One region of the Streptococcus sp. 1621 genome, then DNA from elsewhere that is predicted to be linked to it. Evidence: predicted binding sites of a transcription regulator. Region 1 holds the regulator's gene; each other region holds the start of a gene.
The links. The regulator CtsR, encoded in region 1, represses protease genes until heat stress. The targets are predictions, from matches to a motif close to TTGGTCAAAAAAGGTCAAANA.
Positions count from the first base shown of each region.

Region 1 (6,269 bases):
TCACTTTTTCTTTTTTCTCCGAATAGTTTAAGTGAAGGTAATCTTCGATTTATATTATTTTCAAGGAGGAAGAATGAAAATTTTACCGTTTAAAGTAACAGAGACAAGGTTTTCTTTCAGAAAATCAGCTAAAAAGGTTGTTCCTTTTTTAGTAGTAGGATTGATGTTAGCAGCGAGTGATAGTGTATATGCCTATTCTGGAGGAAATGGATCGATTGCGCGTGGAGATGATTATCCTGTTTATTATAAAAATGGGAGCCAGGAGATTGATCAGTGGCGCATGTATTCTCGTCAGTGTACTTCTTTTGCAGCCTTTCGTTTGAGTAATGTCAATGGTTTTGAGATTCCAAGGGCTTATGGAAATGCGAATGAATGGGGCTATCGTGCTTGTCGTGAAGGTTATCGTGTCGATAATAGACCAGCGATTGGCTCTATTGCTTGGTCTACTGCAGGAACTTATGGGCATGTTGCCTGGGTGTCAAATGTAATGGGAGATCAGATTGAGATCGAGGAATATAACTATGGTTATACAGAAGCCTATAATAAACGAATTATAAAAGCAAATACGATGACAGGATTTATTCATTTTAAAGATTTAGCTGGTGGCAGTGTTGGGAATAGTCAAACCTCAGTTTCAACAGGAGGAACACATTATTTCAAGTCTAAGTCTGCTATCAAAAATCAGCCACTAGCTAGCGCAACTGCGATTGATTACTATTATCCTGGGGAGAAGGTTCATTATGATCAAATTCTCGAAAAAGATGGATACAAGTGGTTGAGTTATACAGCTTATAACGGAAGTCGTCGTTATATCCAGCTAGAGGGAGTGACTTCTTCACAAAATTATCAGAACCAATCAGGGAATAGCTCTAATTATAGCTCAAATAATGGATCGACTGTCGGTTGGAAGAAAATAAATGGTAGTTGGTATCATTTTAAATCAAATGGGTCTAAATCAACGGGATGGTTGAAAGATGGTTCTAGCTGGTATTATTTGAAATCATCTGGTGAAATGCAGACAGGCTGGTTAAAGGAAAATGGCTCGTGGTATTATCTGGATAGTTCAGGGGCAATGAAAACAGGCTGGTATCAAGTTTCTGGTAAGTGGTATTATTCTTACTCTTCAGGTGTCTTAGCTGTTAATACGGCGGTGGATGGCTACAGAGTAAACAGTGATGGAGAACGAGTATAGAAAATTGGAGTAGGAAATGTTTCCTGCTCTTTTCTGTAAGCAGTTTCCTTGACATTTTTCTTAATTTGCGCTATCATATATACATATAATATATGGGAGTCTGTGTACAGTCTGAGAGGAAGTGTTAAACTTCGACCGCACCTGATCTGGGTAATGCCAGCGGAGGGAACGATACTTAGTCTATTCTTGACCTTTTCCATATATGGTAAAGGTTTTTCTTTTTGTCAAAGGAAAACGAGAAGAGGAGGTTTTTATGAAAGCAAGCATCGCCTTGCAAGTTTTACCCCTAGCACAGGGGATTGATCGGATTGCTGTTATCGATCAAGTCATTGCTTATCTACAAGCTCAAGAAGTGACCATAGTGGTGACACCATTTGAAACGGTCTTGGAAGGGGAGTTTGATGAGCTCATGCGCATTCTCAAAGAAGCGCTGGAAGTGGCAGGGCAGGAGGCAGATAATGTCTTTGCCAATGTCAAAATAAATGTAGGAGAGATTTTAAGTATTGATGAGAAACTTGAAAAGTATACTGAGACGACACATTAGTCTATTGGGCTTTCTGGGGGTCTTGTCAATCTGGCAGTTAGCAGGTTTTCTTAAACTTCTCCCCAAGTTTATCCTGCCGACACCTTTTGAAATTCTTCAGGCCTTTGTTCGTGATAGAGAATTTCTCTGGTACCATAGCTGGGCGACCTTGAGAGTGGCTTTGCTAGGTCTAATTTTGGGAGTCTTGATTGCCTGTCTCATGGCTGTGCTCATGGACAGTTTGACTTGGCTCAATGACTTGATTTACCCTATGATGGTGGTCGTTCAGACCATTCCGACCATTGCTATAGCTCCTATCTTGGTCTTGTGGCTAGGTTATGGGATTCTGCCCAAGATTGTCTTGATTATTTTGACGACAACTTTTCCTATCATCGTTAGTATTTTGGACGGTTTTAGGCATTGTGACAAGGATATGTTGACCTTGTTTAGTCTGATGCGGGCCAAGCCTTGGCAAATCCTGTGGCATTTTAAAATTCCAGTCAGTCTGCCTTACTTTTATGCAGGTCTGAGGGTCAGTGTCTCCTATGCCTTTATCACAACCGTGGTATCTGAGTGGTTGGGAGGATTTGAAGGACTAGGTGTCTACATGATTCAGTCCAAGAAACTGTTTCAGTATGATACCATGTTTGCTATTATTATTCTGGTATCGATTATCAGTCTTCTGGGTATGAAGTTGGTCGATATTAGTGAAAAATATGTTATTAAATGGAAACGTTCGTAGAATAAGAATGTTTCTGAAAAAGAAAAGAGGAAATCAAAATGAAGAAAACATGGAAAGTGTTTTTAACGCTTGTAACAGCTCTTGTAGCTGTTGTGCTTGTGGCCTGTGGTCAAGGAACTGCTTCTAAGGACAACAAAGAAGCAGAACTTAAGAAGGTTGACTTTATCCTAGACTGGACACCAAATACCAACCACACAGGGCTTTATGTTGCCAAGGAAAAAGGTTATTTCAAAGAAGCTGGAGTGGATGTTGATTTGAAATTGCCACCAGAAGAAAGTTCTTCTGACTTGGTTATCAACGGAAAGGCACCATTTGCAGTTTATTTCCAAGACTACATGGCTAAAAAATTGGAAAAAGGGGCAGGAATTACTGCCGTTGCAGCTATCGTAGAACACAATACATCTGGAATTATCTCTCGAAAATCTGATAATGTAGCTAGTCCAAAGGACTTGGTTGGTAAGAAATACGGAACTTGGAATGACCCAACTGAACTTGCTATGTTGAAAACCTTGGTAGAATCACAAGGCGGAGATTTTGAGAAGGTCGAAAAAGTACCAAACAACGACTCAAACTCGATCACACCGATTGCCAATGGCGTCTTTGATGCTGCTTGGATCTACTATGGATGGGATGGTATCCTTGCCAAATCTCAAGGTGTAGATGCTAATTTCATGTACTTGAAAGACTACGTTAAAGAATTTGACTACTACTCACCAGTTATCATCGCAAACAACGACTATCTGAAAGATAATAAAGAAGAAGCTCGTAAAGTCATCCAAGCCATCAAAAAAGGCTACCAATACGCTATGGAGCATCCAGAAGAAGCTGCAGATATTCTCATCAAGAATGCTCCTGAGCTCAAAGAAAAACGTGACTTTGTCATCGAATCTCAAAAATACTTGTCAAAAGAATACGCAAGCGACAAGGAAAAATGGGGTCAATTTGATGCAGCTCGCTGGAATGCCTTCTACAAATGGGATAAAGAAAATGGTATCCTCAAAGAAGACTTGACAGACAAAGGCTTCACCAACGAATTTGTGAAATAATGACAGAAATAAGACTAGAACACGTCAGTTATGCCTATGGTCAGGAGAGGATTTTAGAGGATATCAACCTACAGGTAACTTCAGGTGAAGTGGTTTCCATTCTAGGTCCAAGTGGTGTAGGGAAGACCACCCTCTTTAACCTAATCGCTGGGATTTTAGAAGTTCAGTCAGGGAGAATTGTCCTTGATGGTGAAGAAAATCCCAAGGGGCGCGTGAGTTATATGTTGCAAAAGGATTTGCTCTTGGAGCATAAGACGGTGCTTGGTAATATTATTCTGCCCCTCTTGATTCAAAAGGTGGATAAGGCGGAAGCCATTGCCCGCGCAGATGAAATTCTTGCGACCTTCCAGTTGACAGCTGTAAGAGATAAATACCCTCATGAACTTAGTGGTGGGATGCGCCAGCGTGTAGCCTTACTCCGAACCTACCTTTTCGGGCACAAGCTCTTTCTCTTAGATGAGGCCTTTAGCGCCTTGGATGAGATGACCAAGATGGAACTCCACGCTTGGTACCTTGAGATTCACAAGCAGTTGCAGCTGACGACCCTGATTATCACGCATAGTATCGAGGAGGCCCTCAGTCTCAGCGACCGCATCTATATCTTGAAAAATCGCCCTGGGCAGATTGTTTCAGAAATTAAACTAGATTGGTCTGAAGATGAGGACAAGGAAGTCCAAAAGATTGCCTACAAACGTCAAATCTTGGCAGAATTAGGCTTAGATAAGTAGAAAAATAGGGAGTTGGTGAAGATTATCCTTTACCAACGCCCTTTTTCTTTTAAAAATAAGAAAATTTCGGTATAATAGTCAAAGATAGTCAAGGTTTAAAGAGAGAGGTGGGTTTGTAATGAGATTTAAAAATACATCGGATCATATTGAGGCCTACATCAAGGCGATTTTAGATCAATCTGGTATTGTGGAGTTGCAACGGAGTCAGTTGGCTGATACCTTTCAGGTTGTCCCTAGTCAGATTAACTATGTGATCAAGACACGCTTTACCGAAAGTAGAGGCTACTTGGTTGAAAGTAAGCGTGGTGGCGGAGGCTATATTCGTATAGGACGGATTGAGTTTTCTAGTCATCATGAAATGCTCAGGGAGCTGCTTTACTCAATTGGTGAGCAGGTCAGTCAAGAAATTTATGAGGATATTCTACAGCTTTTGGTTGAGCAGGAATTGATGACCAAGCAGGAGATGAATTTGCTAGTATCAGTAGCTTTGGATCGTGTTCTAGGAGAAGAAGCTCCAGTTGTTCGAGCAAACATGCTACGACAGGTCATACAAGAGGTAGATAGAAAAGGGAAGTAAGATGAACTATTCAAAAGCATTGAATGAATGTATCGAAAGTGCCTACATGGTTGCTGGCCATTTTGGAGCTCATTATCTAGAGTCTTGGCACTTGTTGATTGCCATGTCCAATCACAGTTATAGTGTGGCAGGGGCGACTTTAAATGATTATCCATATGAGATGGACCGTTTAGAAGAGGTCGCTTTGGAACTGACTGAAACGGACTATAGCCAGGATGAAACCTTTACGGAATTGCCGTTCTCCCATCGCTTGCAGGTCCTTTTTGATGAAGCAGAGTATGTAGCGTCAGTGGTCCATGCTAAGGTGCTAGGGACAGAGCACGTCCTCTATGCGATTTTGCATGATGGCAATGCCTTGGCGACTCGTATCTTGGAGAGGGCTGGTTTTTCTTATGAAGACAAGAAAGATCAGGTCAAGATTGCTGCCCTTCGTCGAAATTTAGAAGAACGTGCAGGCTGGACTCGTGAAGACCTCAAGGCTCTACGCCAACGCCATCGTACAGTAGCTGACAAGCAAAATTCTATGGCCAATATGATGGGCATGCCGCAGACTCCGAGTGGTGGTCTCGAGGACTATACGCATGATTTGACAGAGCAAGCGCGTTCTGGCAAGTTAGAACCAGTCATCGGTCGGGATAAGGAAATCTCGCGTATGATTCAAATCTTGAGTCGAAAGACCAAGAATAATCCTGTCTTGGTTGGGGATGCTGGTGTCGGGAAGACAGCTCTAGCGCTTGGTCTTGCCCAGCGTATTGCTAGTGGGGATGTGCCTGTGGAAATGGCTAAGATGAGCGTGTTAGAGCTGGATTTGATGAATGTCGTTGCAGGGACACGTTTCCGTGGTGACTTTGAAGAGCGCATGAACAATATCATCAAGGATATTGAAGAAGATGGGCAAGTAATCCTCTTTATCGACGAACTCCACACCATCATGGGTTCTGGGAGCGGGATTGATTCGACCCTGGATGCGGCTAATATCTTGAAGCCAGCCTTGGCGCGTGGAACTTTGAGAACTGTTGGTGCGACTACTCAGGAAGAATATCAAAAACATATCGAAAAAGATGCGGCCCTTTCTCGTCGTTTCGCTAAAGTAACGATTGAAGAGCCAAGTGTAGCAGACAGCATGACCATTTTGCAAGGCTTGAAGGCGACTTATGAGAAACATCACCGTGTGCAAATCACAGATGAAGCGGTTGAAACAGCGGTTAAGATGGCTCATCGTTACTTGACTAGTCGTCACTTGCCAGACTCTGCTATCGATCTCTTGGATGAGGCAGCAGCAACAGTGCAAAATAAGGCAAAGCATGTAAAAGCAGACGATTCAGGTTTGAGTCCAGCTGACAAGGCCTTGATGGATGGTAAGTGGAAACAGGCAGCTCAGCTAATTGCAAAAGAAGAGGAAGTGCTTGTTTACAAAGACTTGGTGACAGAGTCTGATATTTTGACCACCTTGAGTCGCTT
Region 1 covers NZ_VMLJ01000028.1:63,537-69,805, forward strand. The annotation lists gene cbpD (choline binding-anchored murein hydrolase CbpD) at 74-1,192, shown strand; TPP riboswitch at 1,275-1,377, shown strand; gene HT697_RS06685 (thiamine-binding protein) at 1,446-1,736, shown strand; gene HT697_RS06690 (ABC transporter permease) at 1,699-2,457, shown strand; gene HT697_RS06695 (ABC transporter substrate-binding protein) at 2,496-3,503, shown strand; gene HT697_RS06700 (ABC transporter ATP-binding protein) at 3,503-4,231, shown strand; gene HT697_RS06705 (CtsR family transcriptional regulator) at 4,350-4,808, shown strand; gene HT697_RS06710 (ATP-dependent Clp protease ATP-binding subunit) at 4,810-6,269, shown strand, end outside.

Region 2 (6,269 bases), on a different contig from region 1:
TTGACCACCAAGTCCATGATGATACGAATATCACGTTTCTTAGCTTCCTCAATCAGCTCATCCATGTCCTCCATGGTCCCGAAAATAGCTGCAATCGCTTGATAATCAGCAATATCATAACCATTATCATCCATAGGACTTTCATAAACTGGAGAAAGCCAAATCGCTGTGATTCCTAACTTAGCTAGATAGTCCAACTTACTGGTAATACCTGGCAAATCGCCAATTCCATCTCCATTGCTATCCATAAAACTCTTAGGATAGACTTGATAGACTACGGCATTGTGCCACCATTTTTCTTGCATTTTCTTACCTCATTATTTTAATAATCTACAGTCTATGATAGCGCTTTTCAGAGTTTTGTGCAAGCGTTTGCCTAATCTTTTTGATTTCTTTTTTAACTCCATAGTTTCCTAACTTCCAATTTTTTATTATAATAGAGGTCAGAGGTAAAAAAATGAAAAAACAAGCTTTTAGTTCTGAAAACTATTTGAATCTACAACGCGACCACATTTTGGAACGCATTAACCAATTTGACGGCAAGCTCTACTTGGAGTTTGGTGGCAAAATGTTAGAAGATTTCCACGCTGCTCGTGTCCTTCCTGGTTATGAACCTGACAACAAAATCAAGCTCTTGCAGGAATTGAAAGAGCAAGTCGAAGTTGTGATTGCCATTAACGCTAGCAACATCGAGCATTCCAAAGCCCGTGGTGACTTGGGCATTTCTTATGACCAAGAAGTTCTCCGTTTGATTGACAAATTCAATGAACTGGGAATTTTTGTCGGCTCAGTGGTCATTACACAGTACGCTGGCCAACCAGCTGCAGATGCCTTCCGCAACCAACTTGAGAAAAACGGAATTGATTCTTATCTTCATTATCCAATCAAAGGATATCCGACGGATATGGATCACATCATTTCTCCAGAAGGCATGGGAAAAAATGACTACATCAAAACCAGTCGCAACTTGATTGTCGTAACCGCTCCTGGACCTGGTTCTGGAAAATTGGCAACCTGTATGTCCAATATGTACCACGACCAAATCAATGGCATCAAGTCTGGCTACGCTAAGTTTGAAACCTTCCCAGTTTGGAATCTTCCTCTTCATCACCCAGTCAATTTGGCCTACGAGGCTGCCACAGCTGACCTTGACGATGTCAACATGATTGACCCCTTCCATCTCCAAACTTACGGAGAAACCACTGTCAACTACAACCGTGATATTGAAATTTTCCCAGTTCTCAAACGCATGTTAGAACGTATCCTAGGAGAGTCTCCATACGCTTCTCCAACAGACATGGGTGTCAACATGGTTGGTTTCGCTATCACAGATAACGAGGCTGCCATTGAAGCCTCTAAACAAGAAATCATCCGTCGCTACTATCAGACTGTCCTTGATTTCAAAGCCGAAAAAGTGGGCGAATCTGCTGTCAAGAAAATCGAGTTGCTCATGAACGACCTCGGCATCACACCTGCAGACCGCAAGGTTGCTGTCGTTGCCCGTCAAAAGGCAGAAGAAACTGGCGGACCAGCCCTAGCACTTGAATTGCCTAGCGGGGAAATTGTCACTGGTAAGAACTCAGAACTCTTTGGCCCTACAGCAGCTGCCTTGATCAACGCCATCAAGAAATCAGCTGACATTGCTAAAGAAGTAAAACTAATCGAACCTGAAGTTGTTAAGCCAATCCAAGGTCTTAAAATCGATCATCTGGGTAGCCGCAATCCACGCCTGCATTCAAATGAAATCCTGATTGCACTTGCCATCACAGCTACAGAAAATCCTGATGCTGCTCGTGCTATGGAAGAACTTGGCAACCTCAAAGGAAGCGAAGCCCACTCAACCATCATCTTGACAGATGAAGACAAGAATGTCCTTCGTAAATTGGGTATCAACGTAACCTTTGACCCATACTACCAATACGACCGCTTGTATCGTAAGTAACGATTTGAACCTCTCCACCCTCGGAGAGGTTTTCTCTCTGTCTCAGGAGCAACCTTTATGATATAATGAAAGAAGAAAACTGAAAGGATTTACCATGTCAAAAGAAGTTATTGTCGAAAGTTTTGAACTTGACCACACCATTGTTAAAGCACCTTACGTTCGCTTGATTGGGGAAGAAACAGGGCCAAAGGGAGACATCATCTCCAATTATGATATTCGCTTGGTGCAACCAAACGAAGACTCTATCCCTACTGCCGGCCTTCACACTATCGAGCACCTCTTAGCCAAACTCATCCGTACCCGCATCGACGGCATGATTGACTGTTCACCATTTGGTTGCCGCACAGGCTTCCACATGATTATGTGGGGGCGTCATACCAGCGCTGAAATTGCAGCAGTTATCAAGGATTCGCTCAAGGAAATCACTGAAACTACTACTTGGGAAGACGTCCCTGGAACAACCATCGAATCTTGCGGAAACTACAAGGATCACAGTCTCTTTTCTGCTAAAGAATGGGCTAAACTCATCCTAGAACAAGGTATTTCAGATGATGCCTTTGAGCGTCATGTGATTTAAATGTAAAAAAGGAACCAGTTTTTTTCAGCTGGCTCCTTCTTTTTATTCTCAAAATCTTGGCTTATACTCAATGAAAATCAAAAAGCAAACTAGGAAGCTAGCCACAGACAGTACTTGAGTACGGCAAGGCGAAGCTGACGTGGTTTGAATTTGATTTTCGAAGAGTATTAGGCTTTTTCACGAATGACCAAAACACCATCTTCCATATCTGCTTCCAGATGTTTAGCATCTAGGTGATCCAAGTGGAAGTCTGTCACCTTATCCCGAATTTCTTGTTCAACCACGCGACGGAGCGGACGAACACCCATGACTTCGTCATAACCTTCTTCTGTGATATAGTCCTTAGCTGCTTGACTGACTACCAAGTCAATGTCTTTCTTAGCCAAGGTTTGGTTGACTTCAGCCAACATTAAATCCACAATCTTAGAAAGGTCTTCCTTCGTCAAGTGCGAGAACTCGATAACTGCATTAAAGCGGTTGAGGAATTCTGGACGGAAGAAGGGTTTCAAACGGTCCATCAATTCTGGTTTGTCCGCATCTTCTGTCAAGTTAGCTTCATAGCCAAAACCAGCATTTGATGTTGCGATAATGACTGTGTTTTTAAAGTTAACGGTATTTCCTTGACCATCTGTCAAACGACCATCATCCAATACTTGGAGGAGAAGGGTAATGACTTGAGGATCAGCCTTTTCAATTTCATCCAAGAGAATGATAGAGTATGGATTGCGACGAACACGTTCTGTCAAGGTATTGCTATTGTCATCATAACCCACATAACCTGCTGTGGTACCAATCAGCTTAGAAACTGCTGTGCGGTCACTGTATTCAGACATATCCAAACGGATGATGGCGTCCTTAGTTCCAAACATATCCAGCGCCAATTGCTTAGCAAGTTCTGTCTTACCAACCCCAGTTGGTCCTACAAAGAGGAAGCTGCCGATTGGGCGATTACCTTCATCAAAACCAGCACGGTTACGACGGATAGCACGGGCCACTGCTTCTACTGCCTTATCTTGACCGATTACCTTATCTTGCAAGCGATGAGCCATATCTTTCAAACGCTCGATGTCTGATGCTCCCATTTGCGATACTGGAATACCCGTCATACGTTCTACAGATTCAGCCACATCGTTGACACTTGCAGTCACTTTCATATCTTCTGTGTGGTTTTCGATTTTCTTTTCCAATTCTGCGATGCGTGTTTTATAGTTTAGAGCTGCTTCAAAATCTTCTGCCTCAACTGCTTTTTCTTGCTTGTCTTTTTCTGCCTCGATTTCACGTTCAACAGCATGCACATCTGTTACAGGATGCTGAGCTGCCAAGTGAGCAGCCGTTACATCGACAAGGTCGATAGCCTTATCTGGCAAGCTACGTTGAGGAATATACTGAACAGAATAATCCACCGCTGCTTTCAAGACTTCGTCTGGCAAGATGACATTGTGGTGTTGTTGATAGAGGTCACGAATTCCTTGAAGAATTTTAAAGGTATCCTCTGCTGAAGGAGCATTGACCTTGACTTCGTTGAAACGACGAGCAAGAGCTGCATTCTTCAAGATGGTGTTACGGTATTCATCTTGAGTCGTTGCCCCAATCACTGTCAATTCTCCACGAGAGAGGGCTGGCTTGAGAATATCCGCAAGCCCTTTAGAACCACTGTCTCCACCCGTACTACCTGCACCGAGGATTTGGTGAATTTCATCAAAGAAGAGGATAATATTCCCTGCTTCTTTCACTTCATTGACTAGGTTTTGGACATTTTCTTCAAAGCTACCACGATATTGAGTCCCAGCCTCAAGACCTGAGATGTCAATGGAAATAATTTCCTTGTTCTTGATAGCAGCAGGAACATCACCATTCACAATAGCTTGTGCTAAACCTTCGACAACGGCTGTCTTACCAACACCTGCATCTCCGACAAGTACAGGATTGTTTTTAGTACGGCGTGAGAGGATTTCAGATGTTTCTTGAATTTCCTCGTTTCGTCCGATAACAGGATCCAACTTGCCCTCGCGAGCTTCTGCTGTCAAGTTTCGACCTAGTTTAGCAAGGACACCGTCTTGTTTCATACCTGACGTATGTTGTGGCATTTGGCCATCAACTTCTGCATTTCCTGGTAATTGACCAGTCGCACGATAGTGAGTAAATTCCTCAGGTGTGACTTCACGTCCATTAATCAAGTAACGACGATTTTCAGAACTGTATCCGCGCATACCACCCATCAATTGGTTAAATAAATCATCCATGTTGTTAAAATTATTAAAGTTGTTGTTCATATTCTTTACCTCTTTTTGTTTACTTAGTTATGATTACTGATATTGACTATCTTTGACCTTTGTTTTAAAAAATTTAGACTAGCTAAATCGCTACTCTAGGTACTATTTCTGGTTTTTCTTTTTCAAGCAGGAGTAGACTATCTTTACTTCTGAAGATTTCTAGATTAAACATAGACCCCACCTCTTTCTATTTTACTTTAAATAAGTGTTCGAGTAAGGCTTTCATTTACCTTACGTTCATAATATACTACATTAGTCAGAAAAGGTCAAGGGATTTGACTTTAATTGACCAATATTTTTTATACTTTTCGAAAATCTCCTCAAACCACATCAGCTTCGCCTTATCTACAACCTCAAAACAGGGTTTTGATAACCTACGACTAGCTTCCTAGTTTGCTCTTGATTTTCATTGAACATAAGTGTTCACGTAAGGCTTTCATTTACCTTACATTCATGATATACTACATTGGTCAGAAAAGGTCAAGATATTTGACTTTAACTGACCAATATTTTTTTACACTCTTCAAACCACATCAGCTCCGCCTTATCTACAACCTCAAAACCGTGTTTTGAGCTGCCTAAAGCTAGCTTCCTAGTTTGCTCTTGATTTTCATTAAGCATAAGTGTTCACGTAAGGCTTTCATTTACCTTACGTTCATAATATACTACATTAGTCAGAAAAGGTCAAGGGTTTTGACTTTAATTGACCAATATTTTTTAAACAGCAAAAACACCCTGAAACATCAGGGTGCCATTCTTACATCAAATACAAAATTGCGAGGGTCAGGAGACTTGCTAGAAGCCCAACTCCCCAAAAGAAGAAGTCAACCTTCCACTCGCTCCAAGGATTTCCTTTACCAGACAATCCTCCAAGCTCAAAATGGTGATGCACAGGCGTCATACGGAAAATACGTTTACCACCTGTCAGTTTGAAATAACTGACTTGCATCATGACCGAAGTTGTTTCAAAGACATAAACAATTCCGATAATCAAGAGAGTCCATTCTTGGTGGAGGGCCATAGAAATAGCTGCCAACATTCCACCTAGGGCCAAACTTCCCACATCTCCCATAAAGACCTTGGCCGGCTTATGGTTAAAGACGAAGAAACCGAGTAAACCACCAATCATGGCAAAAATCACCAGGAGAATATCCATCTGGCCTTGCACATAGGCAATAACTCCATAGGCAGACAAACTAATCGCCACTGAAATACTAGCCAGACCGTCAATTCCGTCTGTCAAGTTGACTGCATTTGAAAAACCGACTAGCCAGAAAAGGGCGAAGAAAATATAGAAAATCCCCAGATGCACTTGGTAACCAAAGACTGAAAGCATATCGCCCCCACGCTCATAGAAAAGATAGAAGATAACTCCACCTAGAAGCTGAAGAGCCAATTTTTGCTTAGGATTCAGCCCCTCATTGATTTTGCGAAAAACCTTGAGAAAGTCATCTAAAAATCCGACCAAGCCATACAA
Region 2 covers NZ_VMLJ01000019.1:18,745-25,013, forward strand. The annotation lists gene HT697_RS04870 (alpha-glucosidase) at 1-305, opposite strand, end outside; gene HT697_RS04875 (DUF1846 domain-containing protein) at 458-1,942, shown strand; gene HT697_RS04880 (S-ribosylhomocysteine lyase) at 2,037-2,519, shown strand; gene HT697_RS04885 (ATP-dependent Clp protease ATP-binding subunit) at 2,687-4,792, opposite strand; gene mraY (phospho-N-acetylmuramoyl-pentapeptide-transferase) at 5,550-6,269, opposite strand, start outside.
Region 2: HT697_RS04885 (ATP-dependent Clp protease ATP-binding subunit) is a predicted target of CtsR. The motif match lies at 5,065-5,085, and genes of this name have one in related genera.

Region 3 (6,269 bases), on a different contig from region 1:
CACCGTTGAATCCATCACCACCAACGATTGGTTTGTCAATTCCCATACCACGCGCTTGGTTTACAATTTTACCAGCTTCAGTGTAGTAACCAGGAACGATGATAGCATCAAAATCTTTCCCTTTCATTTTTGTAAGGGCTGCTTGGAAGTCTGTGTCACCTGCTACGAAAGTTTCATCTGCAACGATTTCACCTTTGTAAGCTTCACGGAAGGCTTTAGCAATCCCTTTAGCATAGTCACTGGCATTGTCAGTGTAAAGAACAACTTTCTTAGCATTTAATTTTTCAGAAACATAGTTTGAGATAATTTTTCCTTGGAAGCTATCTTGGAAAGTTCCGATAAAGAGGTAATCTTGACCTTTAGTCAATCCATCTTGAGTCGCACTTGGTGAGATCAATGGAACACCTGCTTTTGTAGCGTTCGCTACCGCAGCTGCAGTTGCACCAGATGTCGCAGGTCCTACGATTGCTGATACTTTAGATTGGGTTACAAGGTTAGTTGTTACTGAAGCCGCCTCAGCTGTTTCAGACTTATTATCTTTATCAACTACTTCGATTTGTTTTCCATCGATACCACCTGCAGCATTGATTTCATCAACAGCCAATTGGGCACCTTTTTGTTCAGATGTTCCGTAGGCTGCTACGGCACCAGTTTCCTCAAAGTTAAACCCGATTTTAATTGTCTTTTCTTCTACTGAGTTACCAGCAGTGTTGACTGCTCCAGACTTCACTTCTCCACAGGCTGCAAGAAGTGCTACACTTGCAAACGCCACAAACGATAGGGCAAATTTTTTCTTCATCTTTTTTTGTCTCCTTATTTCTTAAATAGTCTGTTAAGAATATACCGAATTATCAGAAAATTGTCAACGCTTTTCTTTAAATTTTTATCTGATAACGTTTTCTTCTCGGTAAAGGTTGCCAACAAAGGGTGTTTCCAGCTCTTGGATATGACAAACTCTGACTTTTTTGATAAATTTTTCCTTGCTCAAGCGCCCGACCAATTGCTCCACTTCTTGAGTTGGAACATAGAGTTGTAAGTAACGATGTTTCTTGGAATGATAGGTAATATCTCCATAATCCTGCAGTTTTTTTGCATCACGATTATAGTAAAGATAGATAATCAAGCCAGATCGATTGACTTTTTCAAACATGATAAATCCTCTTTCTAAGAAATCTCTCCCTATTATACCAAAAAAAGCAAACCCAGTCGAGTTTGCCTTCTATCAACATTAGTTCAATGAATTGTTGGCCATGATTTCATCAATAAAGCCATATTCAAGTGTTTCTTGAGCACTCATCCAGTTATCGCGTTCTGCATCTGCATGGATTTTTTCGATTGACTGACCTGAATTTTCAGCCAAGATTTTTTCCAAGGTATTACGAGTTTTAAGCAAGTGTTCTGCAGCGATCGCCATATCGGTTTGTTGGGTACCTCCACCTGTACCGCCCATTGGTTGGTGGATCATATACTCTGCATTTGGAAGCATGAAACGTTTGCCTTTTGCTCCACTTGATGCGATGACTGTTCCCATAGATGCTGCCATACCCATAACGATAGTTTGGACATCTGCCTTAATAAAGTTCATGGTATCAACGATTGCCAAACCAGCTGAAACAGAACCACCAGGTGTGTTTACATAAAGGTAAATATCTTTTGTACTATCTTGGGCATCCAAGAAAAGCAATTGGGCAATAACAGAGTTAGCCATATTGTCTTCAACTGGACCTGTTAGCATAATGATGCGGTCTTTGAGAAGACGTGAGTAAATATCGTAAGAACGTTCTCCACGACTTGTTTGTTCAATAACTACAGGAATCATTTATTTCTCCTTTTGAGTTTTATTTTTGTTGGTCAAATGACTAAAGATAAGACTATTATAATATATTGGTCAAAAAAGGTCAAATTTTTGCTCTGTTTTCATTAGACAGAAACAAAAATTCAACCTCCTTTCGTGACTGGAAATCCTTTTCCAAGTCATTCTTCTTTTAATTTTATTTCGTACCGAACAAGCGGTCTCCAGCATCTCCAAGACCTGGAACGATATAACCGTGTTCGTTCAAGCGTTCATCCAAGGCTGCTGTAAAGATTTCTACATCTGGATGAGCTTCTTGAAGGGCTTTTACACCTTCTGGAGCAGATACAAGGCAGACAAACTTGATATTTGATGCCCCACGTTTTTTAAGTGAGTCGACAGCTAAGATTGCTGATCCACCTGTTGCCAACATTGGGTCTACCACAAAAATTTGACGTTGGTCAATATCTTCAGGCAATTTTACCAAGTACTCAACTGGTTGAAGTGTTTCTTCATCACGGTACATACCGATGTGACCAACTTTAGCAGCTGGAACCAAGCTCAAGAGACCATCAACCATCCCGATACCTGCACGCAAAATTGGAACGATGGCCAATTTCTTACCTGCCAATTGTTTTTGAACTGTTTTTGTAATTGGTGTTTCGATTTCCACATCTTCTAGTGGAAGATCACGAAGTACTTCATACCCCATCAACATTGCAATCTCATCTACTAGCTCACGAAAAGCTTTTGTAGAAGTATCTGTACGACGCAAGATTGACAATTTGTGTTGAATCAGTGGATGATTAATAACTTCAATTTTTCCCATTTTTGGAATTCCTTCTTTCAATTTATTCTTCTTATTATACCAAAAAACGGTTTAAAAATCTTTCTAAACCATTTATTTTTGATAATTTTTACATTAGATCAGCCTCTTTAAGAGCTGTCTGTACTGTCTCAAGTGGTAAATGAGTCAATTCTGTCCCTTTTTCTTGATAGAGGTATTGGGCGTAGTCGTCCATTCTGTACTGGTTGATATAAACCACGCGTTTGCAGCCGACCTGCAATAATTGTTTGGTACAGTTCAGACAAGGAAAATGGGTTACATAGGCTGTAAAGCCTTTAGGAACACCACGCTCTGCACCTTGGAGAATAGCATTAACCTCAGCGTGAAGGGTGCGAACACAGTGGCCTTCAATGACCAGACATTCATGGTCAATACAATGCTCGGTACCTGACACCGAACCATTGTAACCAGTGGAAATAACCTTATTATCTTTTACCAGAATAGCGCCCACTTTGGCACGTTTACAAGTGGAACGATTAGCAATCAGTAGGGCTTGGGCTGCAAAATACTCATCCCAAGCCAGTCTTTTTTCAGTCATCTCTTTTCTCCTTTTTCTCTATTTTTTAAAAAATGGTAAACCTAAATCCGCAATCTTTTCAGCTGGTACCTTCATGCCATCCTTGATCCATTTTAGGAGGACAGAGACGATGGCCGAACTCCAGAAGGAATGAAGATAAGAGCTGACACCTTTTGATTTTCCATGGTATTTTTCTAGAAATTCCTGCATGGCTTGGACAAAGATTTTTTCCAGATGGTAATCCAAGGCCAGTTGAATCACTCTGGCTTCCTTTCTTGCCTCTCGGAAAAGGTGAACCCATACCAGATAAAGGTCCGTCTTTAAATCATAATGATGCATCTGTTCCATAATATTGTGGACAGTTCGTTTAAAGACGCTTTCTAAAATCTCCTCTTTGGAATCATAATTACGGTAAAAGGCTGCACGAGAAACGCCTGCACGTTTGACCAATTCAGAAATACTAATCTTGGTCAGATCCTTTTTTTCCAAGAGCTGCAAGAGGGCTGTTTCGATGGCTTCTCTAGTTAATAAATTCGATTCTTGGTTTGATTTTCTGAGATTTTCAAGAGACTTTTCAGAGATTCTACGTTCAGACATAACATTTTCTTTCTACTTGTCACAACAGACGGATGAGGCTTTTGTTTCAAGGGTTTTCATGATATAATTGTAAAAAAAGACAGAACCTTTGTCAATGTATAACTGACAAAGATGGAGAATTTCTATGACTTGGAAGATTATTGCTGACTCTGGTTGTGATTATCGTCAGCTGGCAACACCAGCTATTGACACGACCTTTGTAAGTGTTCCCTTAACCATTCAAGTAGCTGATCAGGTCTTTGTTGATGATGCCAGTCTTAACATTGACCAAATGATGGAAACCATGTATGCAACCGCAGAAGCTTCAAAATCGGCTTGTCCAAGCCCAGATGATTATTTGCGAGCATTTGAAGGAGCCAAAAACATTTTCCTAGTAACCATCACTGGTACTCTTTCTGGCAGTCACAATAGCGCTCAACTGGCCAAGAATATTTATCTGGAAGACCATCCTGACACTAAGATTCATGTAATTGATAGTTTGTCTGCTGGCGGGGAAGTTGACTTGCTCGTAGAAAAATTAAATGACTTGATTGACCAGGGCTTATCTTTTGAAGAAGTGGTTGAATCTATCACTGCCTATCAAGAAAAAACCAAGTTGCTCTTTGTCCTAGCCAAAGTCGATAACTTGGTGAAAAACGGCCGTTTGAGCAAGCTTATCGGTACGGTCGTTGGCCTTCTAAATATCCGTATGGTCGGGGAAGCTAGTGAAACTGGAACTCTCGAATTGCTACAAAAAGCAAGAGGAGCAAAGAAATCGATTCAGGCAGCCTATGAAGAGTTAGTGAAAGCAGGATATGCTGGTGGCCGTATTGTCATGGCCCAACGCAATAACGAGAAATGTTGCCAACAGCTTTCAGACCGAATCCGTGAAACCTTCCCACAAGCGGATATTAAAATTCTCCCAACATCTGGTCTCTGCAGTTTTTATGCAGAAGATGGTGGTTTGCTGATGGGATATGAAATTGATTAATTGCATTCTTGACAAGAGGTGACCATCATCTCTTGTTTTTTTGTGGTACAATAGAGCTATGAAACATTTTGATACTATTGTCATCGGTGGAGGTCCTGCTGGCATGATGGCTACGATTTCCAGTAGCTTTTATGGACAGAAAACCTTCCTCATCGAAAAAAATCGGAAACTTGGAAAGAAATTAGCTGGAACTGGTGGGGGACGTTGCAATGTAACCAACAATGGTAGTTTGGACGACCTGCTAGCTGGAATTCCTGGAAATGGACGCTTTTTATACAGTGTCTTCTCCCAGTTTGATAATCATGACATCATTAACTTTTTTACAGAAAATGGGGTTAAACTTAAGGTCGAAGACCACGGCCGCGTCTTTCCTACTAGTGACAAGTCTCGTACCATTATCGAAGCCTTGGAAAAGAAAATCACTGAGCTCGGTGGTCAAGTTGCTACTCAAACAGAAATTGTTTCGGTTAAAAAGATAGATGACCAGTTTGTCCTTAAATCAGCTGACCAAACCTTCACTTGTGAGAAACTCATTGTCACAACTGGTGGTAAATCTTATCCTTCGACTGGTTCTACTGGTTTTGGTCACGAGATTGCCCGTCATTTTAAGCATACCATTACCGAACTTGAAGCCGCTGAAAGTCCTTTATTAACAGATTTTCCACACAAGGCCTTGCAGGGAATTTCATTGGATGATGTGACCCTAAGCTATGGCAAACATGTCATCACTCATGACCTCCTCTTTACCCACTTTGGTTTGTCTGGCCCTGCTGCCCTACGTTTGTCTAGTTTTGTCAAGGGTGGGGAGGTTCTCTCACTGGACGTTTTGCCTCAACTTTCTGAGAAGGACTTGGCTGCATTTCTCGAAGAAAATCGGGAAAAATCCTTGAAAAATGCTTTAAAAACCTTGTTACCAGAACGCTTGGCAGAATTTTTTGTACAAGGCTATCCTGACAAAGTCAAACAACTGACTGAAAAGGAACGTGAAAAACTGCTCCAGTCTATCAAGTCCCTCAAAATCCCTGTGACTGGTAAAATGTCCCTCGCCAAGTCCTTTGTTACCAAGGGTGGCGTCAGTCTTAAGGAAATCAACCCTAAAACTCTGGAAAGTAAGCTGGTACCTGGCCTCCACTTTGCTGGCGAGGTCATGGATATCAACGCCCACACAGGTGGCTTTAACATCACTTCTGCCCTCTGTACTGGCTGGGTTGCGGGATCAAATCTAATCTAAATATACATTACTCAATGGAACAATCTACCCCAAAAGAAAGGAAGCCCTTTGGAACATATTATCTTGTTAAGGGGAGTTACTCCTAATGGAAAAAATGCTATCCCTAAAATGTCTTATCTAGTAGATATCTTGACAGAAGCTGGTTTTCAACAAGTTCGAACCTATATTCAAAGTGGGAATATCATTCTTGAAAGTGACTTAGATTTAGAAAAAATACGAGAACGTGTTCATACTCTGATAAAAGAAAAAATTGGGGCCGACTTAAAAATGGTTATCAAGAACAAAAGTAATTTTACAAAAATTGTCCAAGAAAAC
Region 3 covers NZ_VMLJ01000024.1:17,232-23,500, forward strand. The annotation lists gene HT697_RS05520 (ABC transporter substrate-binding protein) at 1-799, opposite strand, end outside; gene HT697_RS05525 (YlbG family protein) at 884-1,150, opposite strand; gene clpP (ATP-dependent Clp protease proteolytic subunit ClpP) at 1,229-1,819, opposite strand; gene upp (uracil phosphoribosyltransferase) at 1,992-2,621, opposite strand; gene HT697_RS05540 (cytidine/deoxycytidylate deaminase family protein) at 2,710-3,177, opposite strand; gene HT697_RS05545 (TetR/AcrR family transcriptional regulator) at 3,196-3,753, opposite strand; gene HT697_RS05550 (DegV family protein) at 3,878-4,723, shown strand; gene HT697_RS05555 (NAD(P)/FAD-dependent oxidoreductase) at 4,782-5,954, shown strand; gene HT697_RS05560 (DUF1697 domain-containing protein) at 6,003-6,269, shown strand, end outside.
Region 3: clpP (ATP-dependent Clp protease proteolytic subunit ClpP) is a predicted target of CtsR. The motif match lies at 1,885-1,905, and genes of this name have one in related genera.